Regions from separate parts of the Pseudovibrio sp. Ad13 genome, predicted to be linked through region 1. Evidence: predicted binding sites of a transcription regulator. Region 1 holds the regulator's gene; each other region holds the start of a gene.
What was found. The regulator LexA, encoded in region 1, represses DNA repair genes until DNA is damaged. The targets are predictions, from matches to a motif close to TGTTCNNNNTGTGTTCNG.
Positions count from the first base shown of each region.

Region 2: PsAD13_RS21885 (UvrD-helicase domain-containing protein) is a predicted target of LexA. The motif match lies at 6,295-6,312, and genes of this name have one in related genera.
Region 3: recA (recombinase RecA) is a predicted target of LexA. The motif match lies at 4,573-4,590, and genes of this name have one in related genera.

Region 1 covers NZ_LMCC01000015.1:65,301-75,487, reverse strand. Annotated here, with positions in the region: gene gltA (citrate synthase) at 153-1,445, opposite strand; gene gltX (glutamate--tRNA ligase) at 1,677-3,101, opposite strand; gene PsAD13_RS17465 (ComEC/Rec2 family competence protein) at 3,227-5,779, shown strand; gene lexA (transcriptional repressor LexA) at 5,675-6,397, opposite strand; gene glp (gephyrin-like molybdotransferase Glp) at 6,647-7,861, opposite strand; gene moaC (cyclic pyranopterin monophosphate synthase MoaC) at 7,858-8,361, opposite strand; gene trpC (indole-3-glycerol phosphate synthase TrpC) at 8,419-9,210, opposite strand; gene trpD (anthranilate phosphoribosyltransferase) at 9,224-10,187, opposite strand, start outside.
Region 2 covers NZ_LMCC01000018.1:57,205-67,391, forward strand. Annotated here, with positions in the region: gene PsAD13_RS21870 (aminopeptidase P family protein) at 1-224, opposite strand, end outside; gene PsAD13_RS21875 (50S ribosomal protein L11 methyltransferase) at 905-1,807, opposite strand; gene PsAD13_RS21880 (sodium:proton antiporter) at 1,897-3,714, opposite strand; gene PsAD13_RS21885 (UvrD-helicase domain-containing protein) at 3,789-6,227, opposite strand; gene PsAD13_RS21890 (DUF4142 domain-containing protein) at 6,599-7,096, shown strand; gene PsAD13_RS21895 (hypothetical protein) at 7,313-7,924, shown strand; gene ligA (NAD-dependent DNA ligase LigA) at 7,983-10,151, opposite strand.
Region 3 covers NZ_LMCC01000017.1:316,339-326,525, reverse strand. Annotated here, with positions in the region: gene PsAD13_RS21135 (ATP-binding protein) at 1-1,505, shown strand, start outside; gene PsAD13_RS21130 (hypothetical protein) at 1,677-2,144, opposite strand; gene PsAD13_RS21125 (pseudouridine-5'-phosphate glycosidase) at 2,538-3,452, opposite strand; gene PsAD13_RS21120 (PfkB family carbohydrate kinase) at 3,485-4,408, opposite strand; gene recA (recombinase RecA) at 4,710-5,774, shown strand; gene alaS (alanine--tRNA ligase) at 5,965-8,625, shown strand; gene PsAD13_RS21105 (cyclic nucleotide-gated ion channel) at 8,815-9,990, shown strand; gene PsAD13_RS21100 (glycerophosphodiester phosphodiesterase family protein) at 9,980-10,187, opposite strand, start outside.

The DNA.
Region 1 (10,187 bases):
TAAGCCGCCTCATGGTTTGCGTGTGTTGAACGCAATGGGCGCTATTCAAATAAAAAGGAGGCAAAATGCCTCCTTTTTCTAAGTCTGTCTATCAGCTCAAGCAGCTTTGCTACACTTCCCGAAAACCGGTATCCGTTTTTCGGAGAATGTTCTTAGCGGCGCTGGTCGATTGGCTGATAATCACGCTCGGAATAGCCGGTGTACAGCTGGCGTGGACGACCGATACGCTGGGAAGGATCTTCAATCATTTCCTTCCACTGTGCGATCCAACCTACTGTACGAGCCAGTGCGAAGAGCACGGTGAACATGGTGGTTGGGAAGCCCAGAGCACGCAGGGTGATGCCGGAGTAGAAGTCAATGTTTGGATAAAGCTTCTTCTCAACGAAGTAAGGATCGGTGAGAGCAACTTTTTCCAGTTCCATTGCCACTTCAAGAAGCGGATCGTCCTGGTGGCCCAGCTCTGCAAGCACTTCATGACAGGTTTTCTGCATGATGCGCGCGCGTGGGTCGTAGTTTTTGTAGACGCGGTGACCGAAGCCCATGAGGCGGAACGGATCATTCTTGTCTTTTGCACGTGCTACATACTCAGGAATACGGTCAACAGAACCGATTTCGGAGAGCATGTTCAGAGCTGCCTCATTCGCACCGCCATGAGATGGACCCCACAGACATGCAATACCAGCTGCAATACATGCAAATGGGTTTGCGCCTGAAGAACCAGCAAGACGTACGGTGGATGTGGAAGCATTCTGCTCGTGGTCAGCGTGCAGGATGAAGATACGGTCCATGGCACGTGCCAGAACCGGATTTACTTTATATTCCTCACATGGAACTGCGAAGCACATGTGCAGGAAGTTGGATGCGTAGTCCAGATCGTTTCTTGGGTAAACGAATGGCTGGCCAACGTGGTATTTGTAGGCCATTGCAGCAATGGTCGGCATCTTTGCGATCATGCGCAGGGATGCAACCATGCGCAGGTGTGGATCAGAGATGTCGGTGCTGTCATGATAGAAGGAAGAGAGAGCTCCAACGGTACCGGTCATGACTGCCATTGGGTGGGCGTCACGACGATAACCCTTGAAGAAAGAGCTCATCTGATCATGGATCATGGTGTGGTAGGTTACACGATGAACAAAATCGTCCTTCTCTGCGCGTGTTGGCAGTTCGCCGTACAGCAGCAGATAGCAGCTTTCCAAAAAGTCGCCGTGTTCGGCGAGCTGTTCAATCGGGTAACCGCGGTAAAGCAGAACGCCTGCGTCACCGTCGATGTAAGTGATCTTGGATTCGCATGAGGCAGTTGATGTGAAACCAGGGTCCAGTGTGAAGTGATCAGTTTGCTTATAAAGCGAACCGATGTCCAGAACATCAGGGCCCATGGAGCCAGAGTGGACGTTAAAGTCCCAGCTGTTGTCTCCAATAGTCAGTTTCGCTGTTTTGTCGCTCATATCAGGCAACCCCCATTTTGTATCTCCTCATGCGACTTGCTTCATTTGTGTACAAATGAATACACTGCATGATCTGACGTTTCCGCCCGGAGGAGAGTGTTGTCGTGGAACTGCCTATATCATTTGCCGCGATGGGGCAAGCGCCCGCAACCAATGCTTTTAGCTATAAGTGTAACTACCGCTACGAATGACTAGTATTTGCAGCGGTAGTTTCTTTTAGAATTCAGCGAATTAAGCTGAAAGATCACGAATGCGTGCGCAAGATTCGTCTTTTCCGAGCACTTTGAGCACGTCAAAGATGCCTGGGGATGTGCCACGACCAGTGAGTGCAGCGCGCAATGGCTGAGCAACTTTGCCGAGTTTCAGCTCTTCTGCTTCAGCAACTGCCTTAACGGCAGTCTCGGTGCTCTCCACGGTCCACTCGTCCAGTGCTTCCAGAGCAACCAGAACCTTGCCAAGAACAGCACGTGCCTCGTCAGAGAGGATCTTTTCAGCCTTTGCATCCAGATCCAGCGGACGCTGAACCCAGAGGTAACGAGCAGATTCCTGCAGTTCGACAAGGGTCTTTGCACGCTCTTTCAGGCCAGGCAGAGCTTCAACCAGTTTGTCCTGGTTTCCATCGCCTGCAATCCACGCCATGACGTCTGCGCCGCCTTCCACGTCCATCAGATAGGTGAGGAAGTGACCGAGCAGCTCCTCATCGCTTTCTGAGCGCATGTAGTGAGCGTTCAGGTTTTCCAGCTTCTTGAAGTCGAAACGGGACGGGGATTTGCCGACAGCGTCCAGACCGAACCACTCGATCATCTGATCGGTAGAAAAGATCTCGTCATCGCCATGGGACCAGCCGAGGCGTGCCAGATAGTTGCGCATGGCGGATGGCAAGTAGCCCATAGCCCGGTACGCTTCTGCACCTACTGCGCCGTGGCGCTTGGAGAGCTTTGCGCCATCTGGTCCGTAGATCAGCGGAATGTGCGCCATGACCGGGACATCCCAGTTCAGAGCCTTGTAGATCAGGGACTGGCGTGCTGCGTTGGTCAGGTGGTCATCGCCACGAACGATGTGGGTGACGCCCATGTCGTGATCGTCTACCACAACGGCCAGCATGTAGGTTGGGTTGCCATCAGAACGCACGAGGATCAGGTCGTCCAGATCCTTGTTGGCGAACTTGACGGTGCCCTGAACCTGATCTTCCACGATGGTGTCACCTTCAAGCGGTGCTTTCAGGCGAATGGCAGGGGCGATGCCTTCTGGTGCTTCAGATGGGTCACGATCACGCCAGGTGCCGTCATAGCGCGGCGGGCGACCTTCTGCGCGGGCCTTCTCGCGCATCTCGTTCACTTCTTCCGGGGAGCAGTAGCAGTAGTACGCAGTGCCGTCCTTGACCATCTGCTCAGCAACTTCGCGGTGGCGGTCAACGCGGCCATACTGGGAGATCGGCTCGCCGTCCCAGTCCATGCCCAGCCAGGACAGACCGTCCAGCAGCGCATCTACGGCTTCCTCAGTGGAGCGGGAGCGATCGGTGTCTTCAATGCGCAGCAGCATTTTACCGTCGCTGTGTTTTGCCAGAAGCCAGTTGAACAGGGCTGTACGGGCGCCGCCAATATGCAGGTAGCCAGTAGGAGAAGGCGCGAAGCGCGTCACAACAGGTTTAGTCATAGGTGTTCCGGAAAAGTTTCAAGTTACTTCGAATAGTTTGGGGTAATTACGGCGGGGCGCCGTACCTCTGCGGGCTGTGTACCATAGCATTGAAAAGTTCCCAAGTGGCAGAAAGGGACTTAAGGGTGCGCGAGGGGCAATCATCCTCAGACAAGACGCAATCTGGTGGCTGTGCTCCCAGAATAGGTGAGCTTTGCCTTGAGGAGGATAAGTTTTCTTCTGCGCCGTTTGAGACCGATACGGCGCTTGCTGGGCGAACTACACAGCAACGCACAAAAACGCAAGTCAACGCAAAAAACGCACATAGCAACGCAAGCATGCGTTTTGCTGAAGAGAAACAGCGCCTTAGTCTTCGTGATGTGCTTCAAAGGGCACGTAAGCTGCTGGGTTTCGTGCTGAGGCCGGATTGGTCAGCTGTCATGACTTATGCCCGCTCTGCGCTCGTGCAGGATTGGAACAAGGGGCATGGCATCCTCTGGTATGCGCTTTGCCATTTAGCTGGTGTGCTGGTTTATTTCTCACTCCCCGCCGAGCCTTACAGTGTTTTAAGCGGAACTCCTTTTATCTTATTGGGAGTATTCGCTTTTCGTCGTTGGAAGATCGGGCGGTTAACGGTTGGGCTGACCGCGCTTTTGTTCTTTACTGCCGGGTTCTTCCTTGCTGATTTGCGCGTGGAGTATGCGCGCGGTGACCCGCTGGAGCGCCCGGTTACACGCAAAGTGGAGGGTGTGGTTGCTGGAGTGAAGCATTCTGGCAAAGGGGCTTACTCCGTCATTTTTGCAGATGTGACAACACTTTCGCAGAAGGGCGTAACTCTTCTTTCTTATCGCATCCGGATTAGCATCAAGGGGATGAAAGAGGCACCCGTGATGGGGGACAGGATGCAGCTGAAGGCTCGGTTGTTGCCGCCGGGAGGTGCGGTGCGCCCCGGTGGGTATGACTTTGCCCGAACTGCGTTTTTCAGTGGGATTGGTGCGGTCGGCTATGCGCTTTCCAAACCGGTTGTTGTGGCACAGGTAGAGGGCACAAGTTTTCTGCAAGGGATAGAGCGTGTGCGCAGTGGGATAGCACAGCGGATCCGGCGGGTGTTGGATAACAGCCCGGAAAGTGCGTTTGCTGTTGCACTTCTGGTGGGCAAGCGAGACTATCTTGCCACCGCTGACAAGGATGCCTTGCGCAATGCAGGGCTTGCTCATGTGCTCGCTATCTCCGGCATGCATATGGGACTTGTGACCTCTCTGGTCTTCCTTGGTGCCCGCCTGATCCTATCCCTCAGCCAGTCGCTTGCGCTGAAAGGACATATTCACGTTTATGCCAGCGTGGCAGCACTGATTGCGGCGATTGTTTATCTTGGTTTGTCAGGAGCTTCTGTGGCAACGCAGCGGGCTTTTTTGATGGCGGCGATGATTTTATGCGCGGGTCTGCTTGGTCGGCGGGCCTTCAGTCTGCGTGGTCTGGCGCTGGCTTGCCTTGTGCTTTTAAGCCTGAGGCCGGAGGAGGTTCTGGCTCCCGGGTTTCAGATGTCCTTCATTGCAGTGCTCGCCTTGCTCTCAGCCTATATGCTTGGGAAGGATTGGTTGCTCGGTAATCGAGATAGTTCGCGAAGACGGAATACCTCATGGTTTCATAGGATTAGTCGTGTAATCTTAAAGTGGATTCTAGCTTGTGCGTTGACCTCGTTGATTGCAGGTGCTGCCACGGGGCCAGTTGCGGCGATGCATTTTGAGCAGGTTGCGCCTTATGGAGTTCTGGGGAATATTCTTGCTATGCCATTGGTGACTTTTGTGGTTATGCCCCTTGGGTTATTGAGTCTGTTGGCGATCCCGTTTGGTGCGGATGCGTTCTTTCTGCAAGGGATGGAGGCTGGGTTGGCGCTGGTGCTGAAAGCTGCTTACTGGGTGAGCTCACTCAGTGAGGGGCTGACCAGTCTCGGGGTTTCCAGTGCTCCAGGGTATCTGCTCGTGATCCTAGCGATTGTCGTACTGTGTGTGATGCCGCTGCGCCTGAAATGGCTTTCACTTCCGGCATTTACGGTGAGTGTCCTGATGTTTGCCGGTGGCAAGGCGCCTGATCTGATGATTGCGGATGCGGGCAAGCACATTGCTTATTATGGGCAGGATGGTGCGTTTCGACTGACGTCCTCACGTATGTCGTTTGCTGCTGACAGCCTGTTGCGCGCTGGTGGAGTTTCGGCGGGTTCGTTCAAGCAACACAAGGTGAGGGCTTCAGATCGGTCCTGTGATGATCGCGGCTGTGTGATTGAGATATTCCCTCAGCAGCCTGCAGAGGGAGGGAGGATAAGCTCTGCGCCGATCCTGTTGGCACAGTCCAAAGTGGCTGATGTTTTGGAGGCTGACTGCCATCTTGCCACCATCGTCATCACGCAGGTTCAGGCGCCTCCGGCTTGCCGGGCTGAGCTGGTTATTGACCAGAAGGTTTTCGGAGAGCGCGGTTCAGCTTACATCTGGCTTTCTGTTGGTGCTGAGGGCGGGGAAAGAATAAAAAAAGTGCGCTGGGCATATGATGCTCAGCGCAGGCCTTGGAATCCGAAATTGCCTCAGGCAACCAATGATTTAATAGCGGCGGAAGAGCGCAATCATCTTGCCTTGCACGTGGACGCGGCCCGGGCCGAAGATGCGAGTTTCGTAGGCGGGGTTGGCCGCTTCCAGCGCGACTGAGGCGCCTTTTTTGCGCAGGCGCTTCAAGGTTGCTTCTTCTTCATCAATCAGCGCCACAACAATCTCGCCGTTATCAGCCGTGTCACCACGTTTGATCAACACGGTATCTCCATCGAAGATACCGGCATCGATCATGGAATCGCCTTTGACTTCCAGCGCATAATGCTCGCCGCGACCCATCAGATCAGCAGGCATTGCGATGGTATGGCTTTGTGTCTGGATTGCTTCGATTGGGACGCCTGCAGCAATGCGGCCCATGACCGGGATTTCCAGCGTTGGCACTTCGTCTGGTGATGTGGTGCGTGGAGGTGGCGGCGTTGCTACTTTCTTGCTCAGGGAGCCCTCAATCACCTCAGGTGCAAAGCCTTTTTCCTTAGCGGCAGGCTTCAGGCCCGGAGAAATGGAGTCTGGCAGTTTGAGGATTTCAAGTGCACGAGCTCTGTTCGGCAAGCGGCGAATGAAGCCGCGCTCTTCCAGAGCTGTGATCAGCCGGTGAATGCCGGATTTGGAACGGAGGTCCAGCGCGTCCTTCATCTCATCGAAGGAGGGCGGAACACCGGCTTCCTTCAAGCGTTGATGGATGAACATCAAAAGCTCGTGTTGCTTCTGTGTAAGCATCTTTTATCCCCGTTCGCTCCTAAGGCGCTGATTGAAAGTGAGCGGTCATTCCTGACCAATCGCAGTTTTGTAATTCCAAGAAGCTGAAAGACTTCAACTTCTGCGATTGGAAGGACAAAACACGAACGTACTCTACCTGTTCTCATTGTGTTCTGCAATGGGTTTGTTGAGGTTAAGCCCTGCTAGAACTGGGGGATTTGGTTTCTGGTGGGTGAGTGGGCAGGGGTTGCCCACTTCTGATGTCTGGATTTAGCGTAGCTTGAGCAGGTCCACTTTTTCACCTGCCTTTGCAGCTGGTGCGTGTGGTGGACGAATGATCAGGGCATCTGCTTTTGTCAGCAAGGCAAGCATGGAAGAGTCCTGTTTGCCAAACGGTGTTGCTATCAGATCTCCGTGTTCGTCTGTGTCCAGACTGGCGCGCAGGTAGTCCTGGCGCATATCATTTGTAGGCAAATCATCTGCCAGAGTTGCTTTGGTAACGCCTTGATTTGTCACAGAGACCGTGCGGCCTAACATCTTGTCCAGAAGCGGGCCGAGGAAGAGGAGTGCGCATACAAGGCTGGAGACTGGATTGCCAGGAAGGCCGAGGACTTTCATCGGGCCAAGGGCACCGGCCATGAGGGGCTTGCCCGGGCGCATGGCGATGCGCCAGAAGCCTAGCTCCATGCCTTCAGCGCCCAGTACGTCCTGAATGAGATCGTGGTCGCCAACAGAGGCACCGCCGAGTGTCACCAGTACATCGGCTTTTGCTTCAATAGCCTGTTTCACGCGTGCCGTGATTTCCTCAGGCTGGTCTGGTGCAATGCCCAGCATCATTGGCGTTCCGCCACAGTTTCTGACGAATTCTGCGATGCCGACTTGATTGGACGCTATGATTTGATTCGGACCTGGTATCTGACCTGGCTCTACGAGTTCATCACCATTTGCGAGGATCGCAACAACCGGTTTTTTGCGTACTGGCAAGGCTGCGTGGTTCATGGCGCCTGCAAGCGATAACTCACGGAAGCCGAGTGGCGCGCCTGCCTTCAGGAGGGTCTGACCTTCTTTGAAGTCGAGGCCTGCTGGGCGGATGAACTTACCAACAGAAACGGCTTCCTCGCAAAACAGGTTATCCCCGTCACGGCGGGCGTTTTCCTGCATCAAAATTGCGTCGACGCCTGCTGGAACAGGTGCACCTGTAAAGATGCGCAGAGCTTCTCCGGCTTGCAACGTGCCATCGAAGTTATGCCCGGCAGCGACTTCTCCAATGACCTTCAAAGCAGTCTCTGGATCGACCGTATCAGCAGCTTTGACGGCATATCCATCCATTGCTGAGGCGGAAAATGGAGGCTGCGTTCGTGTTGCAGCAACATCTTCTGCCAGAATGCGTTCTCCGGCTTCAAGTAGTGGAAGCTGCTCGGTACCGGTCGGATTCACATCTTTCAGGAGGCGGTCCAGCGCTTCTTCAATACTGATCAAGTTCATTGGGAGTTATCCTCCTCAGCCAGATAGTGACCGGACTTGCCGCCCTTCTTCTCCAGCAACCGGATTTCACCGATCTCCATAGAGCGATCAACGGCTTTTGCCATATCGTAAATTGTCAGGCAGGCAACGGAGGCAGCTGTAAGTGCTTCCATCTCGATGCCAGTCTGGCCGGATACTTTTGCGAAGACTTCGATCTCAATTCCCGGAAGTTCAGGGTTGGGTGTGAAGTCCACCTGAACCTTGGAAAGCGCCAGAGGATGGCACAACGGGATCAGCTCGTGAGTTCTCTTGGCCGCCATGATGCCAGCAATGCGCGCCGTTGCGAGCACGTCGCCTTTCTTGGCGTTGCCTGAAAGGATCATGTCCAGAGTTTCAGGCCGCATTTTTACCTGACCGCCTGCACGGGCAATGCGTGAGGTAACCTCTTTCTCCGAAATGTCGACCATATGAGCCGCACCGCTGTCATCTAAGTGAGTGAGTTTTGGAGAAAGTTCTGACATTTTCTTGCCTCTGGACACAGTTTGTTCAGGTGTCTGCTTTTGCCAAGCAGTTGATTTTTAGCGTTTAAGCAAAGCTTTGGTTGCGGTTTCCACATCTTCCTGACGCATCAGGCTTTCGCCGATGAGGAAGGTGGAGATGCCGGAGTTTTCCATTCGGGAGAGGTCTTCCGGAGTGAACAGGCCGCTCTCGCCAACGATGATCCGATCTTGCGGGATCAGTGGTGCGAGCCGCTCGCTGGTTTCCAGAGATGTCTCGAAGGTTTTTAAATTGCGATTGTTGATGCCAACAAGCGGAGAGGAGAGCTTCAGTGCGCGTTCCAACTCAGCTTCGTCATGAACTTCGATAAGCGCATCCATGCCCAGTTCAAATGCGGCGTCTTCCAACTCTTTGGCCAGTTGGTCGTCAACAGCTGCCATAATGATCAAAATACAGTCAGCGCCCCATGCACGTGCTTCATGAACCTGATAGGTGTCATAAAGGAAGTCCTTGCGCAGAACTGGCAGGGAGACTTCAGCGCGAGCTGTGACGAGATATTCTGGTTTGCCCTGAAAGGATGGTGTGTCTGTCAATACGGACAAGCATGCTGCACCACCGTTTTCATAGGCTTTGGCGAGTGCGGGCGGGTTGAAGTCAGCGCGGATCAACCCCTTGGATGGACTTGCTTTTTTTACCTCTGCGATCAGGGCGTACTCACCGTTCACATGCTTGGCTTTCAAAGCATTTGCAAAGCCGCGTGTTGGTGTTGCTGCTTTAATCGCCTCATTCAGATCAGCCAATGAAGTTTGCGCTTTGGCAGCAGCAATTTCTTCACGTTTGTAAGCTTCGATTTTCGTAAGGATATCTGACATGGGATCCGTGGTCTTAGAGTTTCATATTGGCAGCTGTTGCAGCGTCGGAGGCTTCAACAAGTTTGTCCAGTCGGGAAAGGGCTGCACCTTGGTCAATCGCATGCGCAGCCATCTGGACACCCTCAGCGAGGGTGGAGACCTTATCTGCGACGATAAGGGAGGCCGCTGAATTGAGCAGGACGATATCCCTGTAAGCGTTTTTTGCTCCTTGCAGCACTTCGCGCAGTGCCTGAGCATTTTCTTTTGGATCGCCGCCTTTCAGATCTTCTGTCTTTGCAAGCGGCAGGCCCGCATCTTCAGGAGACACTGTGAAGGTGTTGATGTTTCCGTTCTTCAGTTCGGCGACAAAGGTAGTTCCGGTGGTGGTGATTTCGTCCATTCCATCGGAGCCGTTGACGATCCAGGCTTTTTCGGTGCCCATTTCCTGAAGGGTGTTGGCGAGTGGTTCAACCCATTGCTGTGCGAATACGCCTGTCATCTGGCGCTTTGCGCCTGCCGGGTTGGCGAGCGGGCCTAGCAGGTTGAAGATTGTTCTGGTGCCCAGCTCAATGCGGGCCGGGCCGACATGGCGCATGGCCTTGTGGTGGTTTGGTGCAAACATGAAGCCGATACCGGCCTCATGAATGCAATGGCTGATGCCGTTCGCATCCAGGTCCAGGTTGATGCCAAGCTCGGCAAGTGCTTCTGCTGAACCGGATTTGGAGGACAGGGACCGGTTGCCATGTTTTGCAACGGTCACACCGCAGCCCGCCACAACAATGGCTGTGCAGGTTGAAATGTTATAGGAGCCGGATGCGTCACCACCTGTGCCAACAATGTCGATGGCGTGATCTGGTGCTTTCACCGGGATCATTTTGGCGCGCATGGTTTCTACAGCTGCAGAAATTTCGTCGATGGTTTCGCCGCGCAAGCGCAAGGCCATGAGGAAGCCACCGATCTGTGCGGGAGTTGCAGCGCCTGACATGATGATCTCGAAG
Region 2 (10,187 bases), on a different contig from region 1:
ACAGCTGCCTTGTCACTGAGAACACCAGCAATACCAGCAGAGCCGGTGAAACCCGTCAGCCACTCAAGGCGGCAGTCACTATCAGGAACATACTCACCTTGGTGAGCATCTGCCCGCGGCACCAAAAAGCCATCAAGCCCACGCGAGGCCAGCTCGTCTCGCAGAGCGGCCAACCGAACCGGCCCACGAGATTTATCATTTACTGTGTCAAAGCTTTGAAACATGCTGGAAGGCTAATGCCGATCGTCACACAACTCAACCACACAAACACGGCTCCTAAGAGGAATTTATACTCTCAATTCAGGCGATGAGGATACAGAAGTACACAATCCATGCGTTATACGCAGATCTGCTATGTACTCCATGCAATTTCAGATCATGACAATACAGAGATATGCAAAAAACGCATAAGCGTCATGCGAAACTATCTCTTTTTTTACAAACTAAAATAATAGATAACTCCTCTTGTCGACGGGGCGCTTCCCTCCCAAAGCAAACCGGTGGATCACACCTCCTCCCAAAGTGATCTGCACGACAAAAATGGCCGGCATCCATCAGCTGCTGATAAAGCGCTAGAAATGCCACTCATACAGCTGGATACCTCCTCCCAGTATCTAGCAAGCTAAGCAAATTCCTCCCAGTTGCTTGGCACACAAAAAAACCTTTGCTTCCCCGGCAATTTCCTCCCAATTTGCCGGATCAGGAAGCAAAGGTTTTTTGTTTTTTTGCATTTCAATCAGACATCAAAAAACCCTCACTGCATCAGCAATGAGGGTTCAGAATTATTACAGCGTATCTCCGAAAAGTGGAAACCGGTTTTCGGAGAAAAATACGCAAAAACAAAGGCTAAAGCAGTTCATGCGTTTCCATTTAAATGCGAACTGCTTTAGCAATCTGTCAGGCCTTATGAGTCCCAGTTGCCTTTTGCAAAGGTCAGCGTCAGCCATCCTTCAATCTCGCGGCGATGCACAAGCTTCAATCCCTGCTGTCCATACGCTGAGATGATCCGTGGACCATGCTCAATCCGCAAGCCGGATAGAACCAGCGTAGACTTATGCGCAAGGTGAGCGCACAGTTTAGCGGACATCTGCATCAACGGTCTTGCAAGAATATTGGCAACAACCAAATCAAACGGGCCAAACTCATTAAAGCGGCGGTCATCCACACCAGCACCGGTAAAGGCTTTGAAGTGAGGCCCCACATTGTTCTTACGCGCATTATCAATCGCAGCTTCCACCGCAATCGGATCAATATCGGTCGCCAGAACTTCAGAGCTGGTCAGCTTAGCAAGTGCAATGCCCAGAACACCCGTTCCGGTGCCTAAATCAAGCATACGGTGGTATTTGTGCCGCTTCAACAAGCGCTGAAGCTCCAACAGGCAACCTTCAGTCGTACCATGGTGACCGGTACCAAAAGCCTGTGCTGCTTCAATCTCGATACCAATGTCAGACTGGCCGACAGCATCACGATCATGCGCACCATGAACGATAACCCGATCCGCACGAACCGGCTTCAAACCTTCAAGGGATTTGGCAACCCAGTTGATGTCAGGCAGCGCCTCAACTTCAGCAAAACTTGGAATAACGCCGCCTTCAAACTGATCAAACAAACGCATTTCAACCAGATTGATTGCGTCATCAACCGTAGATTCCAGAACCAGCACTTCTGCGGTCCAAGTTTTTCCGTCCTTGGAGCTTTCAAAGACGGCAACTGGGAACCCGTCATCTTCAAAGCGCGCCTCCATAATATCGGAGAGTGCTTTTGCTTCAGCCTCAGGTGCCGGAATGCGAACCCGGATCGTGTCCATGCAAAATCCCTTAGTTACGATGAGCTATCAAAACTCAGTGAAAACCTTTGCCTAGGCGTATAGAAGGTGCAGCAACGAAAAGCCAGTACTCACGAGGCTTTCTCGCGCTCTGCCGCATATTCGCAGGGAACAAGGCTAAGTATTGTTGAACCAGCAATCGGCATCGCAGGCTTGGTGCCATTCAGTGGGCGAAGCTTCTTGGTCGGGTCTATCAACATCAGCACAATAGCCGTCTCTGGCAAAGCCTCCTGAAACTCGGTCCAGCCATAAGTATCTGTCAGCTCACTGGCTTTGATGAACCAGCCTTCACGGATCTTCGTTTCAAGGTCGTTATAACTGTGTTCTGGTGTCAGGAAGGGACGCCCACCAAGCGTCACAACACGGCGAAACTTTTCCTTCTCGCTTTGCTCTTCTGAGGGTGCAAACTGATACACCTCCCCTCGCCCCATAAGCGGTCCAAAGTTTGTGGTCACCAGCGCGTTGTAATCATCATTATCAGTCACAGCGAGCAAAACGCTGTAATTCTCAAGCGGAAGCTCATTCTCAACTTCCTCAGAAAGAACCTCGCCATAGTGGTTCGTAAGCCCGGCATTGCGCGAAAGCCGCAGCTTACCCCAGTTACGGTCAACGGTAAGGCTCGGAACATCCAGCGTTTTCAGCTTGGTCGCAAGTGCTACGCTAAACCGGCTCGCTCCCACAATCAGCAATCCCGGCCCCGTATGGCTGGAAAGCCCCAGCCACCGTGCAAATGGCCCAAGCGAAAACCCGTGCGCAAACACTGTGGCAACCACAACGGCAAACGACAAAACCGCCAACCGCTCTCCATCAGGAGCTCCATGCTCAACAAGCGACCTTGCAAACAAGCCGGAAACCGCAACGGCCACAATACCACGTGGCGCAATCCACCCAACCAGCAAACGTTCTTTCCAGCTCAAGTGAGCACCAATGGTTCCAACCCAAACAGAGATAGGCCGGATCACAAACAACAGCACCAGAATAAATGCCAAATCCTCCAACCCAAACTCCGCAAGACTGCCAAGCTGAACTGAAGCCGTCAAAACAATGAATACCGAAGACACCAGAATGATCGTGACGGCTTCCTTAAACCGTTTCAGCTCTTCAAGACTGGCAAGACGAGAGTTACCGAGCACCAGCCCAAGAACCGTCACCGTCAGCAGGCCGGATTCCTCCAGCACCAGATCAGAAAGCGCATAAGCGCCCATCACACTCACAAAAATCAGTGGAACTTTGAGAAATTCAGGAACGCGACCACCAACAAACAGCCAGATCAATCCACGCCCCAGCGCCCAGCCACCAACACCGCCAATCAACAACCCAGCCACAGCCCGGATCGCCAGCACCCAAAAACCATGGTCGCCGTGATAAACCAGATACCCTTCAAACATGAACACCGCGAGCAGCGCACCAAGTGGATCAGCAAGGATCGCTTCCCAGCGCAGCAGCGAACTCACCCGTCGCTCTAACCGCGCCTGACGCAGAAGGGGAATAATAACAGTAGGACCGGTAACAATCAGAATGGCAGCAAACACCAGCGCCGAAGGCCAGCTCAGCTCTGCGATATAGTGGGCATTCAATGCGCCCAACAAAAACGCGATAAAAGCGCCCAAAAGAACGAGCCGCCAAACCGCCTTCTCAACACCGCCAATACGTTGAAAGTTAAGAGAAAGACCGCCTTCAAACAGAATAACGGCAACACCAAGCGCAACAGTTGGACGCAATAAATCACCGAACAACGCAGTTGGACTGAGAACACCCGTGGCAGGACCAATGAGAAAGCCAGCAACAAGCAGAAGAACGATCGCAGGTAAAGACCATCGCCAGGCAAGCCATTGTGCACCAACCCCCGCCACACCAATCATCGCAAGCGCGAGAACCACCTCATTCATTGCCATCTCCCAACACAACTTAGAAGAGAGATAGCACAATCTACCCTAAAGGTAATTAACGCTTGAGTTGCAGCTTATGCCCGCTCAACAAAGCTATCGAGCACTTTCTTTTGGCCAGCTTTTTCAAAATCGACGGTAAGCTTGTTCCCCTCGATATCGCCGATCAATCCATAACCGAACTTCATATGGAAGATCCGCTCACCAATCGCAAAATCGCTTCCTGCCTCAGTAACGCTCTTGGCAACCAGCTCGCCTTCAATGGTCATCGGACCAGCCTTCTTGGCACGACGGCTCTGGTTTCCGCCATGCATTTTGCCATACTGCTGACCAGACGCCTGCGCCTTACGCGCACGCTGCCAACCCGGCGTAGAGTACTTGCTCTGGAAGGGATCACTGTTGTCAAACCGGCTGGCACCATAACCACCACCAGCGCTATTCAGACCATACCCACCGTAAGAGCTGGAGGCCTCAACAACCTCAACACTATCTGCAGGTAGCTCATCCAGAAACCGCGAAGGAATGCAGGACTGCCACGAGCCATGAATGCGGCGGTTAGAGGTAAACCACACTTTCACACGCTTGCGGCCACGGGTAAGACCCACATAGGCAAGGCGCCGTTCCTCTTCCAGACCAGCTTGTCCGGTTTCATCCAATGCCCGCTGGTTCGGGAACACACCCTCTTCCCAACCGGGAAGGAAAACACTATCAAATTCAAGGCCTTTTGCAGAATGGAGTGTCATAATCGAGACCGCATCCTCTTCCGCATCGCTGTCCTTATCCATCACCAACGAGATGTGCTCAAGGAACCCAGCCATGCTCTCAAACTCTTCCATCGAGCGGATAAGTTCTTTCAGGTTGTCCAAACGTCCCGGCGCTTCAGCAGATCGATCCTGACGCCACATCTGGGTGTAACCACTCTCATCAAGAATGATCTCCGCCAGTTCCGTATGGCTCATGGTCTCAACCTGATTACGCCAGTTCTCCAACATGCCAAGAACATCCGCGAGCGCAGCACGAGCTTTCGGACGCAGCTCATTGGTCTGCACCAACTCTTCAGCAGCGATCATCAGCGGAATAGCGCGCTCCCGTGCATAAGCATGAACAATCTTCAGCGTCGCTTCACCAAGCCCACGCTTCGGCGTATTCACGATACGCTCAAAAGCCAGATCGTCTGACGTCTGCATCACACAGCGGAAATAGGCGAGCGCATCGCGGATCTCCATACGCTCGTAAAAGCGCGGACCACCGATCACGCGGTAGTTCAATCCAAGCGTGACAAACCGGTCTTCAAACTCGCGCATCTGGAAGGACGCACGCACCAAAATGGCCATTTCATTCAGAGAATGCCCATGGTTTTGAAGAGCTTCAATCTCATCACCAATGGAGCGGGCTTCCTCCTGAGAATCCCAGGCCGAGGTAACCTGCACCTTCTCTTCTTCCTCAGAACCCATCTGGTCGGTGAAAAGGGTTTTACCAAGACGGCCCTGATTGTGTGCAATCAGATGAGAAGCTGCGGACAAGATGTGGCTGGTCGAGCGATAGTTCCGCTCAAGACGAACCACAACGGCACCCGGGAAATCCTGCTCAAATCTCAGGATGTTATCAACCTCAGCACCACGCCAGCCATAAATGGACTGGTCATCATCACCAACACAGGCCACGTTCGGATTGCCCTGCGCCAGCAGACGCAACCACATGTACTGCGCGATGTTGGTATCCTGATACTCATCCACCAGCATGTAACGGAAGCGATGCTGGAAGCTCTTCAAAACATCATCATGCTCTTTGAAGATCGTAATACAGTGCAGCAGCAAATCACCAAAATCACAGGCATTCAGGATCTTAAGCCGTTCCTGATAGGTCTCATAAAGCTTGCGCCCCAAGCCGTTAGCAAAGGCCTGTGCGTCACCAGCTGAAATCTGTGAGGGTGTAAGCCCGCGGTTCTTCCAGCTGTCCAGCAGCCCCGCAAATGTCTTTGCAGTCCAACGCTTTTCATCCAGACCTTCCGCCTGAATGATCTGCTTGATCAAACGAACCTGATCGTCCGTATCCAGAATGGAGAACGAGGACTTCAACTCAACAAGCTCAGCATGGCGGCGCAAAATCTTCACGCAGATGGCGTGGAACGTGCCGAGCCAGGCCATGCCTTCAACGCCATCGCCAATGTAAGCGCCAATGCGCGTTTTCATCTCGCGGGCAGCTTTGTTAGTGAAGGTCACAGAAAGGATCTGCCCCGGAGTGGCGTGACCCGTTGCCAGAATATGTGCAATACGCGTTGTCAGAACACGTGTCTTACCAGTGCCAGCACCTGCAAGAACGAGCACTGGTCCGTTGATCGTCTCAACAGCAAGTCGTTGTTCTGCATTCAATCCTTCCATATAGGCTGGGGCGTTGGTTTGCCGTGCAGCCATGGCCCTCGCTGCGATACCACCTGCCTTGGGCTGTGGTGCAGCCAGAGGATCAGCAGGGTGAGCAGGTATTCCGCGATGAAGTGGGCCAGAAGAGTTTGCCATTGAGCTCGTTAGATCCTTTGAACGCATACCCCTCTCAAATCAGAGGGAGAATCTCCAATACTTAACGAGGAACAATATAGCAACAACATTGAAGAAGCGAGGCATCAGCAAAGAGATACACATCGTTTTGTAGGGCAAGGCATCTTCACTCAGTAACTCTTGCCTCACGCCAGCTTTGCTCTGTGATGTTTTATCAAGCTTGTTCTGAGTTACTTGAAATCCGGGAGGCCCTTTAGTGTTTTAAAGAGGAAGTATGCGTATACCTGCCAACGAGAATAACTCAGCTTAGCAACGGGAATATCTTCACTTCCGAAAGACAAACAACACTGTAACAACCTGAAAGAAAAACTATGAATACTGGTAAGTTACACATGACACGTCGGAACGCCCTCATTGGCATCTCCGGTTCTTTACTGGCAGCACCTGCTCTGGTTTCCTCCGCCCAGGCCAACCACCACGGCTCCACCGATTACACCAACAAGACGCTGACAATCAGCCCCTTCTCACTTGCCATCAGTAAAATGGCGACAATGAAGGCCAGCAATCCATTGGTGCGCCAGTTTGCAGATCTGGAAAGCGAAGAACAAACTGCGGTCTCAAAAGTGATTGAATCCACAGGCGCCACACCTCCCCCGCGTCCCGCCGCTCTGGAAGACATCTACAAGAAGCTGGAGGCCGAAAACGGTGAGGACTTTGACCGTCTGTACATCTCCGCTGAAATCACTGGTCATGAGGACTTGCTGAAGGTTCAATCACCGGAATCCGGTAAAAAACCTGTGAACGTGGATGTGGCTACAGCAACCATTCTGGTCGCTTTCATTCATACCCATCTGGCGATGCTGGCAGAGATCCGCAAGCAAATCGGCTAGGCAACTCCTTCAAACATCTCAGAAAACACCAGTGGTGCGCTCCGGCCCCACTGGTGTTTTCCTGTCAAATTCAGCCAACCCAACGATCACATCTTCAAATTTGGCTCAATTATCGCTGTCTCCCGAGAGATCTTGCTAAGATTTCCTGCCCACTCTCTTAGCCAAGGATGTTGCTTCTGGAGAACATCTGACCGCAACTGGAATGGAGCTTGAGATATGCCGAAGGTCATTTGCAGATATAAGAACTACGATGATTTCTATAAAAACCGCACAAGCATCTGGGCTGAAATCAGACGTCGGATGAACATCCACGCGACGGACACTGCAAGCTTCGACAAACTCATTTTCCAGGGCAAGGCAGCCATCCGGCTGACCTACGACAATCATGTCGAAGACGCGCCGGATATGAAGAAAGCCAGAACGAACATTGCCGCACTTGAAAAAGAGAAAGCAAGAACCTTCCGCTTTGTTCAGGCCTCCAAGTCACTGGAAGAGGACATCTCGACAAAACACAAAATGCTCAAAGTGCTCGAAAGCCAGCTGAAGCAGCAGGAAAAAGACCCCAAAACTGATCCCAACTATCGCGATACAGCGAAAGAGCTCAAAAAACTGCTCAAGCTCCAGCCTGCAGTCAAAAAGAAGATCCAGGAATACGACAGTGCTCTGAAAGCACTTGAAAAAGCTGAAGCAGACTACGACCCGTTGAAAAAGCAGATCGAGAAAACCATCCCCATGAGCGTGCAGACAGATGGTAAGAACATGATGCTCTATATCGGCGGACGCGCCGAAGCATCTGTCCGCCTAAGAGCAACACTGGCGCAGAAGTAGGCTCGCCGCAAGTCTACCAATGCAGCGAGAGGAGCCCCAAAGCTCCCTCGCTCTTTTGCTATTGATCGCCAACCAACTCGAACCAGTCATCTTCGGAGATAACCTGAACACCAAGGCTCTGTGCTTTAGTGAGCTTGGACCCGGCCTTCGGACCCGCGATCACCAGATCGGTTTTCTTGGAAACAGAACCAGACACTTTCGCACCCAGACTTTCCGCACGTACCTTCGCCTCATCCCGGCTCATGCGTTCCAAACTACCTGTAAACACGAGTGTTTTTCCAGCAACGGGGCTGTCAGAGCTATCAGCAACAACCACATCAAGCGGGGTGATCTGGTCAATCAGTGCAGCAAGCGCGTCGCGGTTATGTTCCTCTGCAAAGAACTCGACCAGAGCATTGGCAACCGTACCGCCAATTCCGTCAATGTCATTGAGTTCACGGTAAGCTTCTGAAGTTGCATCAGTTGCTGCAATCATGGCATCAGAAAATGCACTCCAGGAGGAGTACGCCCGAGCCAGAAGCTTGGCATTTCCCTCTCCAACATGGCGAATTCCAAGCCCGAAAATCAAACGATTTAGTTCAATTTGCCGTTTGCTATCAATAGCTTCAAACAGCTTACGCGCAGAAACAGCACCAAACCCCTCACGCGAACGCAGTTTGTTAAGCGAACTCTTGTCCCGTTCCGCTAACGTGAAGATGTCCGCTGGTGTGCGAATCCCACCTTTATCCATGTCATATTCGTAGAACGCTTCCACCTGCTTCTCGCCCAGTCCTTCAATATCGAAGGCGTTACGGGAAACGAAATGCTTAATCTTCTCAATCGCTTGCGCTGGACAAATCAATCCACCTGTACAACGGCGAATAGCATCAACCTTGCCGGAATTCGGATTGACTTCGCGGACGGCATGAGAACCACAGGCCGGACAATTCACGGGATACTCAAACGGAACCGAATCTTCTGCCCGTTTACTCAAGTCCACGTCCACGATTTGTGGGATAACGTCACCGGCACGCTGGATAATCACCGTATCACCAACACGGATGTCCTTGCCATCTCGGATGGGTTCACCATCCTGACCAATGCCTTTGATGTAATCTTCATTGTGAAGAGAGGCATTAGAGACCACAACACCGCCAACCGTGACAGGTTCCAGCTTTGCAACCGGAGCCAATGCACCCGTTCGTCCCACTTGAATTTCAATGGCATTGAGCGTTGTAAACGCACGTTCTGCTGGAAATTTATGAGCAATCGCCCAACGCGGTGAGCGCGATACAAAGCCAAGACGGCCCTGCAGATCCAGCCGGTCCACCTTGTAAACCACGCCGTCAATATCATAGCCAAGACCGGAGCGATCCTCCTCGATCCCATGATAGACTTTCAGGAGTTCCTCAGCGCTCTCACAGCGCCTCATCAGCGGGTTGATCTGGAAGCCCCACTGCCCAAACAGCTCCACCATGCCCATCTGTGTCTCAGCAGGAACCTCACTCATATCCCCCCAGGCATAGGCGAAGAACTTGAGTGGACGCGTCTTGGTGATTTCGGAATTCAGCTGACGCAAAGACCCTGCCGCCGCATTGCGCGGGTTTGCAAACACCTTGCCGCCATTGGCTTCCATACGCGCATTCAGTGCCGCAAAGTCCGCATGGCTCATGTAAACTTCGCCGCGCACTTCAACCACATCCGGCACACCCGCAGGCAACACCTGCGGAATATCCTTAATGGTCAGCGCATTAGCTGTCACATTCTCACCAGTGGTGCCATCACCACGGGTTGCAGCATAAACCAGTTTGCCGCTCTCATAGCGCAAGGAAAGGGAAAGGCCATCAATCTTTGGCTCAGCCGTCACCGCGAGGGCACCCATCAACGGGTCATACTTTAAGAAGCGCCGCACTTTGCCAATGAAGTCCTGCACATCCTCGTCAGAAAACGCATTGTCCAACGAGAGCATCGGTACGGCGTGAGTGACCTTGCCAAAGCCTTCCGCAACAGCACCCCCAACCCGGTTGCTCGGGCTGTCTGCGCGCACCAGTTCCGGATGAGCAGCTTCCAAAGCCTCGTTCCGGCGGCGCAGCGCATCATAGGTCGCATCATCAACAATCGGCGCATCTTTGGTGTGATAGGCTGCATCATACTCAGCTATCAGCCCCGCCAGCCGCTCCAGCTCCAGCGCAGCTTCATCCGCGTTCAGGGCTTCAATTTCTTTTTGAGAGGTATCAGCAAGGCTCACCGGTTTACTCACCTGTTTAATCATCAACTGGGCATT
Region 3 (10,187 bases), on a different contig from region 1:
CTGTTGCGATTGCCTCTATCGACAAGAATGGTCTTGTGGAACGCACCAATGGCCCGTTCATGCGCTTGTTCGAGCAAGGTGAAGGCCTTGGCAAGGATGTGAAGCTCACCGAGTTTGTCGTTGAAACTGATCGCGTTGCTTTGCAAAGTGCGCTGGAAGAAGCGGCGCTGGGCAAGAGTGAGATTGCACCGCTTGACGTCTCACTCAAAGGCAATGGCGACCCGCGCTCCGCGACCTTCTACGTTTCTGCAGTGCAGGACAGTCAGGCCGGTGAAGATGCTGCGGTGATCTATGTGCTGGAAACCACGCAGCAGCGTGCTCTTGAAGCGCAGTTTGCGCAGAGCCAGAAGATGCAGGCGATCGGTCAGCTGGCGGGTGGTGTTGCTCATGATTTCAATAACGTTCTGACCGCGATTATCGGGTTCTCTGATCTGTTGCTGGCAAGTCATCGCCCAACAGATCCGGCATTCCAGGACATTATGAACATCAAGCAGAATGCAAACAGGGCCGCTGGCCTTGTGCGTCAGTTGCTTGCGTTCTCCCGCCGTCAGACCTTGCGCCCGCAAGAGCTGGCACTTGCGGATGTGCTGGCTGATGTTTCCATTTTGCTGGACCGTCTGCTTGGTGAGAAGATTGAGCTGAAGTTGGTACATGGCCGGGAGCTGTGGCCTGTGATGGCGGATGTGAACCAGCTTGAGCAGGTGATTGTCAATCTTGCCGTGAACGCCCGTGATGCGATGGAAGGTGGAGGCGAAGTCTCCATCCGCACGCTTAATGTGGAAGAGGCTGTTTCCAAAACCTACGAGAACACGCGCGGTATGCCACCGGGTGAGTATGTTCTGATCGAGGTGGCTGATAATGGCCATGGCATGTCTCAGGACGTGATGGACAAAATCTTTGAGCCGTTCTTCTCGACCAAAGATGTTGGTAAAGGAACGGGGCTTGGGCTTTCCACTGTTTATGGCATTGTGAAGCAGACCGGTGGTTATGTGTTCTGCACCAGTGAAGTTGGTGTGGGTACCACGTTCCGCATCTTCCTGCCGCGTCACATCTCCACTGAGAAGGAAGAGGTGGTTGAGGTTAAGCCGGAACAGGAAGTAACAGAGGCTGACCTGACTGGTTCTGCAACCATTCTTCTTGTTGAGGACGAAGAGGCTGTACGGGCCTTCGCCGCACGTGCATTAGGTGGCCGCGGCTATGAGGTTTATGAAGCAGGTTCCGGCACTGAAGCATTGGAAGTGATGGAAGAAACAGGCGGGGCGATTGACCTTGTGGTTTCTGACGTGGTGATGCCGGAAATGGATGGGCCAAGCCTGCTTATTGAGCTGCGCAAGACGCGTCCAGACCTGAAGATCATCTTTATCTCTGGCTATGCTGAGGATGCGTTTGAGAAGAACTTGCCAGCTGAGGAGAGTTTCACCTTCCTGCCGAAGCCGTTCACACTCAAGCAGCTTGCAACAACCGTGAAGGAAACTCTGGAAGCCAAGACGCAAGAACGCGCCTAAAGCAGTTCGCATTTAAGTTGAAACACCTGAACTGCTTTAGCCTTTGTTTTTGCGTATCTTTATCCGAAAACCGGTTTCCACTTTTCGGAGATACGCTGTAGTTTCTTACTCTTTAATGCAAAAGGCCGGAGAGCTGTGAAGCTTTCCGGCCTTTTTTTGAATTCTTGATGCTTAGCAGCCTGCAGATGATTCCGCATTGGACTTCAAACGTTGAAGGCTCTGCATGGAACCCGGATTTCCTGGAAGTTGGAAAGACTGTTCTTGCGGGGTGTAGATGTTGTTGACCAGTGCAAGGTCCTGAACAACATTTGTACGGCACTGTGCGCCAGAGAAACGCACACGAATGCGGTAGGCGCGCTCACCGGAGTCAGAGGCGCCGAACTCGTTATCTAAAACAGCGTTTTCGCCGCGCACATAGCTTTCCATAACCACCATGTTTGGTTCGTTCTGCTGCACGATGGTGCCGCGTGCGCTTGCGCTATCGACCAGTGTTTTGCGAACAGTTTCAGGAGACGCGTTGATCTGAATGGTTTGAGAATCTGCGTCTGCGCGAATAGTTGGCTGACCACTGCGATTGGATGGACCGCTTTGGCAGGCCGCGAGAGCTGCAGTTAATCCGATAAAAATGAGTTTCTTCATAGCGTAAATCCTGCGGGTGACAAAAACAGAAGCAGCTGCCGCCAACCGCGCAATTCTGTTTGGCGTGATTTCAATGGAGCCACCCATTAAATGGGATCGGCCTTTCTCGCATATGCCCGCCTGATGGCGTTTTGATGAGCACTATATGACCACAAGATGCAGATGCGCCAATAGAAACACAGAGATGTAAAATTCTATAGCTTTAGAACACCTAAAATAATCGGGACCGAAAAACAACGGAATCTTTCGATCAAAGAGATGTGAAAGTCTCTGCATGATTTGAGTTGACTAAACGTGTCGGGGTGCTTTTGAAAAATGGTGCTGATCGTACATAAAAAATCCGGGCTGGAAGGACCAACCCGGATTTGCATCATTGCTTAATTTGAAAGCTGCTTACGCAGTCAAACCACAAGCGATTTTCGTAGCAAGCTTTGCGTTGTTTTTCACCAGCGCAATGTTGGTTGCAAGGCTGCGGCCCTTGGTGCGCTCGAAAATGTCTTGCAGCACGAATGGAGTGACTTCCTTGCCGGTGATGTTCTGCTCTTCTGCTGCCTGAATGGAGGCATCAATGAACACCTGCATTTCGTCAGATGGGATTTCATCTTCAACAGGTACCGGGTTGGTGACGAGCATGCCGCCGTGGTCGCCAAATGTTTCGCGGAACTTGATGAGCTTGGAGATGTCTGAAGCATCGTCCAGGCTGTAAGGCGCTTTGATCTTTGAATCGCGGGACCAGAAAGCAGGCACGTTTTCACAGTTGAAACCAATGACCGGAACGCCGCGTGTTTCCAGAACTTCCAGTGTCTTTGGAATGTCGAGCAGGGCTTTTGCACCTGCGGAAACAACACAAACTGGAGTGCGGGACAGCTCATCCAGGTCTGCTGAGATATCGAAGCTGGTTTCTGCGCCTTTATGGACACCGCCGATGCCGCCGGTTGCGAACACGCGGATGCCAGCTGCGTGCGCCGCCATCATGGTTGCAGCTACGGTTGTGGAGCCGTTTTTACCCAGCGCCATAGCGAAGGAAAGGTCTGCGCGGGAGCACTTCATGACGTCTTTGGCGTTTGCCAATTCTTCCAGAGTGCTGTCTTCCAGACCCACATGCAGCTCGCCGTTCAACACAGCGATTGTCGCAGGGACTGCGCCACCGTCACGGATGATCTGTTCTACTTCGCGGGCAGTTTCAACGTTTTGCGGATACGGCATGCCATGGGTAATGATGGTGGACTCCAGCGCAACAATAGGGGCGCCATTGCTCAGAGCATCTGCAACTTCTTTTGAATGATGGATTTTAATTGAACTTCCCATGGTTTTCCCAGTCTTTCGTATGTTGTTGGTGCTTAGGCATGTTCTAATAAACGAGCTTTAAGCGATTGGGGTGAAAGCGTTTCTGGCGCAGCGCCGGTCGCTTCCACTGTAATTGATGCAGAGGCAAGACCGCTTTTTACTGCTGAAACCGGGGCTTCATTGAGGCAACTTGCATAAAGAAAGCCTGCAATGAAGGCATCACCGGCACCGGTGACATCTACGGGAACAACAGAAAATGGAGTGTGCGAGCTTGTGCTGCCTGCACAGTGAAGAGCCAGTGGCTTGTTGGAATTGCTGACCAGAACAATAGGAATGCCCGCAGTTGCCAGCTTTCGAGCTAGTTCTTCTGCTGAGAATTCTCCTGGTTCGCACTCCAAAAGAGCTGTGGCTTCATCTGTGTTGGTAAAAAGAATGTCGATGTTTGAGAGGAGGGGACGCAGTTTGGGTGCCTTCGCAATCGAGACAGTGTCTGCTGCGAGAAGGCGATGCTCCTTGGCATTGGCAAGTGAGAAAAGCGTTGCTTCTTCCAGATTGGTTTCGCAGAGCCAGATATCACAGTCCAGCAGAGCTTGCGGGATTGGATTTGCTTGTGAGAAACTTACCTTTGCTGTGATCTCACTGTCTGAAATTGCGGAGAACAATGTGCCATCCGGATTGTGAAGCGCCAGATAGGATCCTGTTCGACCGTCTGCGACAGTGGTGATACTGGAGGTATCAATCCCGCAGTCTGTCAGACTTTTTGCGAGGAATGCTCCGTCTGCATCGTCCCCCAGACATCCATGCATTGTTGGTTGCATGCCCAGCCGGGCCATTGCGCGTGCAATGTTTGCTCCAACACCTCCAGCACGGGACATAATTTTCCCGGGTGTTGAGGTGTCCGGCTTGAATGGTCGATCTGCATGGGCAATCCTGTCCAGATGGATTGCTCCGATTACTCCGACCTTTTTAGTGGACATAACCAATTCTCCTCCCGACATCGAAAGACAGTTGATATGCAATGTGGTTGGCCAAAGCAAGCTACGAGCAAATACAGACTGTGGGTGATGTATCAAAAGTGCATTTTGCTGTTTGATTCCAGATGCGTTCCTCCAAACAGGTGTCGGGAAAAGTTATCTACATGCTGAACAATAAGAGAACACATTGAAATTAGTCCATTTTTATTAGTTAGTTATCAGGTATTGCAAAGTTGGAACAAAATGAGTACAAATAACTGACTTTGAAACTACGCGTCCATCGTGGAATAAGGGATGAGAACGTATGGCACAAACTTCACTTCGCCTTGTTGAGGGCAATCAGATGGACAAGAATAAAGCACTGGATGCAGCGCTTTCCCAAATTGAACGAGCCTTTGGTAAAGGCTCCATTATGCGCATGGGCCAGGGGCAAGCCGTAGAAATCCAGAGCGTCTCGACTGGTTCTCTCAGTCTTGATATCGGTCTTGGAATCGGCGGACTGCCAAAAGGGCGTATCGTTGAGATCTATGGACCTGAAAGCTCCGGTAAAACCACGCTGGCTTTGCACACAGTTGCCTGTGCGCAGCAAGGAGGCGGGATTTGCGCCTTTATTGATGCTGAACATGCGCTGGACCCGATTTATGCACGCAAGCTCGGTGTGAATATTGATGACCTGCTCATCTCTCAGCCGGATGCTGGTGAACAGGCGCTTGAGATCGCTGATACGCTGGTTCGCTCTGGTGCGATTGATGTGCTGGTGATCGATTCCGTTGCTGCGCTGACTCCAAAAGCTGAACTTGAAGGTGAGATGGGCGATTCGCTCCCTGGCCTGCAGGCTCGTTTGATGAGCCAGGCGCTGCGCAAGCTGACCGCTTCCATTTCCAAATCCAACACCATGGTGATCTTCATCAACCAGATCCGCATGAAGATCGGTGTGATGTTTGGTTCGCCTGAGACGACAACTGGTGGTAACGCGCTCAAGTTCTATGCTTCTGTGCGTTTGGATATCCGCCGTATCGGTGCGATTAAAGATCGTGACGAAATTGTTGGTAACCAGACCCGCGTGAAAGTGGTGAAGAATAAGCTGGCGCCTCCATTCAAGCAGGTTGAGTTTGACATCATCTACGGTGAAGGCATCTCCAAAATGGGAGAATTGCTGGATCTTGGTGTGAAAGGCGGCATTGTTGAGAAGTCAGGTGCGTGGTTCTCCTACAACAGCCAGCGGCTGGGGCAGGGGCGAGAGAACTCGAAAACCTTCCTGAAAGAGAATCCTGAACTGGCGGACGAGATTGAACTTGCTATCCGACAGAATGCAGGTTTGATCGCTGAAGCGATTGATGATCCGGAAAAAGCTGCGGAAAACCAATAGAGTTTAGAGGGGCTGGATTTATCCAGCCTCTTTTTTTGTAGGGTTTTATGGACAGATTTGCTGCATATGGCTAAAACGCGGCAGATACTAATTTTTTGTTGCATCGTTTTTGATGCGCATACCCTGCAATTTGGCGGCTGTGATTGTTGAAGTAGCTGCCCACTAGAAAACGAGACGGACATCAATACCTATGAGTGGCGTCAACGAAATTCGGTCGGCTTTTCTCGACTACTTTGCAAAGAACGGACACGAAGTTGTTCCTTCCAGTCCACTGGTGCCACGCAATGATCCGACATTGATGTTTACAAATGCGGGTATGGTGCCATTCAAGAACGTATTCACCGGTTTGGAAAAACGGGATTACGTGCGTGCAACATCTTCGCAAAAGTGTGTCCGCGCTGGCGGTAAGCACAACGATCTGGACAATGTTGGCTACACTGCGCGCCATCACACCTTCTTTGAAATGCTGGGCAACTTTTCCTTTGGAGATTACTTCAAGGAAAACGCTATTGAGCTGGCGTGGAATCTGATCACCAAAGAATACGGGCTGCCGGCTGACAAGCTGTTGATCACCGTTTATTCCGAGGATGAAGAAGCATTCAGGATCTGGAAGAAGTTGACTGGCTTTGCTGATGAGAAAATCATCCGCATCCCAACCTCAGATAACTTCTGGGCCATGGGTGATACAGGTCCTTGTGGCCCATGCTCCGAGATCTTCTATGATCATGGCGAGCACATCTGGGGTGGCCCTCCAGGATCTCCTGAGGAAGATGGTGATCGCTTTATCGAGATTTGGAATCTCGTATTCATGCAGTACGAGCAGCTGCCAGAAAAGCGTATCGATCTGCCTCGTCCATCCATCGATACGGGCATGGGACTTGAGCGTTTTGCTGCGATTATGCAGGGCGTACATAACAACTACGAGATCGATCTCTTTAAGGCTCTGATTGCGAGCTCTGAGCATCTCACTGGTGTTGAAGCTGTTGGCAAAGCGCAGGCGAGCCACCGGGTGATTGCGGATCACTTGCGGTCCATGGCCTTCCTGATTGCTGATGGTGTTCTGCCGTCCAATGAAGGCCGTGGTTACGTTTTGCGCCGCATCATGCGCCGCGCGATGCGCCATGCAAACCTTTTGGGTGCACAAGAGCCGGTCATCTTCAAGATGCTGCCTACTCTGGTTCGTGAAATGGGTCAGGCGTTCCCTGAGCTTCCGCGTGCTGAAAAGCTTATTGAAGAGACTGTTCAGCTGGAAGAAAAGCGTTTCATCAAAACTCTTGAGCGCGGTCTTGGCCTGCTGGAAGATGCAACCAGTTCTCTGGGCTCCGGTGATCAGCTTGATGGTGAAACAGCGTTTAAGCTATATGACACCTTCGGCTTCCCGCTCGATCTGACGCAGGATGCATTGCGCAGTCGTGAGATTGCGGTTGATACCGATGGATTCAACACTGCCATGGAGCGTCAGCGTGCTGAAGCGCGTGCGGCGTGGTCAGGTTCCGGCGATGCTGCAACCGATGCGATTTGGTTCTCTATTAAGGAGAAAGCAGGTGCGACTGAGTTCCTCGGTTATGAGACTGAGAAGGCAGAAGGCATTGTTTTGAACCTTGTGAAGGATGGCGAAGAAGTTACTTCTTTGAAGCAGGGTGAAGAGGGGTCTTTGATCCTTAACCAGACGCCGTTTTATGGCGAATCCGGTGGTCAGGTTGGCGACTGTGGTACCATGGTTGCAGATGGTGTTTCCCTTGCTGTCACCAACACGCAGAAGAAAGCTGACGGCCTGTTCGTCCATTTTGTTCGTGTTGAGAGCGGTGAAGTTAAGGTGGACGATGCGCTTGAGTTGGTTGTTGACCATTCTCGCCGTAGTGCCATTCGTTCCAACCACTCCGCAACGCACCTGGTTCACGAAGCATTGCGTGAAGTGCTTGGTACTCACGTTGCTCAGAAGGGCTCTCTGGTTACGCCAGAACGTCTGCGTTTTGACTTTTCGCATCCAAAGCCTGTCAGCGCTGAAGAAACGGTACGGGTTGAGGCTCTGGCCAACGAGATCGTGCTGCAAAACGGTGCTGTTGAGACTTCTTTGATGGAAGTTGATGAGGCGATCGAAGCTGGCGCGATGGCTCTGTTCGGTGAGAAGTATGGCGATGAAGTCCGTGTGGTTTCCATGGGTACGGCGACTACTGGCGAGAAAGCCAGAAAGTCTTACTCTGTGGAACTTTGCGGTGGTACGCATGTGAAGCGCACTGGTGACATTGGTCTTGTGACTGTTGTTTCTGAAGGTGCTGTTGCTGCTGGTGTTCGCCGTATTGAAGCGCTTACTGGTGATGAAGCACGTAAGTATCTGGCGGAGCAGGATGCGCTGATGCGTGAGACTGCTGGTTTGCTTAAGGTTGCTGCAGCTGACGTTCCTGCTCGTATTGCAAGCTTGCTGGATGAGCGCAAGAAGCTTGAGCGTGAACTGACGGACGCGAAGAAGAAACTTGCGATGGGCGGTGGCAGCTCTGATGGGGATGCCGGTGTTACTGAAGCGGGTAAGTTCAAGCTTATGGCTCGTGTTCTTGAAGGCATCAATCCGAAGGATCTCAAGTCTGTTGCCGATGAAGGCAAGACTGCGATTGGTTCCGGTGTTGTTGTGCTGATCAGCAAAGCGGAAGACGGAAAAGCTGCGATCGTTGTTGGCTCGACCAAGGATGTGAGTGAGACGGTCAGTGCGGTTGAGCTTGTTCGCATTGGTTCTGCTGCTCTTGGTGGTCGTGGGGGCGGTTGCCGTCCGGACATGGCGCAGGCTGGTGGCCCGGATGCAAGCAAGGCTGATGAGGCGATTGCTGCGATTAAGGCTCACCTTGAAACGCTTTAATACCGAACCAAAGATCTAAGAGCTGCAAAGGGGGGATTTAATCTCCCCTTTATTTTTTGCCAGTTACTTTCGCTGGGTGCCTCTTTTTGCGATTTGCGTGGGCCTGTAAAATGGTGAAGGGAGGTTTATTGCTGTTGGGATTGCTTTATCTGTTTCTTCAAGTGCCCGGGAATTTTATTGGGGGCGTTGGTGGCACACTCCATCAAGTTGAAAGTTTATAATCTGCTGGAGCGCAGCAGTGCTGGTAACCGGCTTGCCAAGCAGATCGATGCTATTCTCATCATCTTTATTGTTGTGAATGTGGGACTTGCTGTCCTTGAGACAGAGCCAAGCATCGGAGAAGTGTATGTCTGGCAGATCTTTCTGCTGGATTTCATTGCTGGCTCAATCTTTGCCGTTGAATATTTATTGCGGCTTTGGGTTTCAGACCTGCATCCTCCTTTGAGGAAATATGGTCCGCTCAAAGCGCGTGCTGTTTATGCGATGCAGCCGCTCTCGCTGGTTGATTTTGTAGCTGTTTTGCCCTTCTGGCTTTCGCTGTTCTTCGCTAGTATCAGTTGGAAATCGCTTGTTATTTTGCGTCTGTTACGGTTCCTGAAGATTGCGCGATACTCGCCTGCTGTTCGCTCTCTTATTTCTGCAGTGGTTGCTGAGCAGAGGGCGATTGTTGGCAGTCTGGTGCTGATTTTTGGCGTTGCTCTCGTGTCTGCGACGCTGCTTTACAGTGTTGAACATACCGCGCAGCCGGAGCATTTTGGTACTATTCCGAGTGCGTTGTGGTGGGCGTTTTCAACTCTCACTACGGTTGGTTATGGTGATGTTGTGCCTGTCACAGCGATGGGTAAAACCATCGCCAGTCTGGTGATGTTGATGGGGTACTGCCTGTTTGCGCTGCCAGTTGGAATTGTTGGCACTGCGTTTGCGCGTGAGATCCATAGCAGAGACTTTGTGATCACCTGGGGTATGGTGGCCACCATACCGCTGTTTGAGCGCCTGTCTGCGATTGAGATCGCTGCAGTGACGGAGCTTTTACATTCGCACAGTGTGCCTGCCGGACAGACCATTTGTGAGAAGGGCGAGGATGGTGACAGCCTTTACCTGATTGCATCTGGTGAAGTGGAAGAAGTGTTTGCTGACCACAGTATTTTACATGGTGAGGGTGAGCATTTTGGCGAGGCATCGTTGTTTGCTCACCGCAAGCGAACGGCCAGTGCTGTTGCGCGAACACCCGTTCAGCTCATGGTCCTCAAAATGGAAGACCTGCGCCGCTTCATGGACCGTAAACCGGCTATAGCAAAGAAGATCATTGATGAAGCCATTGATGAACGGAAGGGCCATCACACGGATGTGGAGTTTACTTCGTAGACTGGCCTTGGATGTACGGTGCAAGAACTTCGATCTTGTCGGTCCAGATGTATCCATCGAAGTTATCAGGCACCGCAGCAAGTTGTTCCGGTGTGTCTATGCCGCCACCGACACCCTGTAATGTGAATGGGCCGGATGCGATGACCTCGCTGCCATATTCTTTGAGCCTTTGTTGGAACTTATGTGGCCAGCCCCAT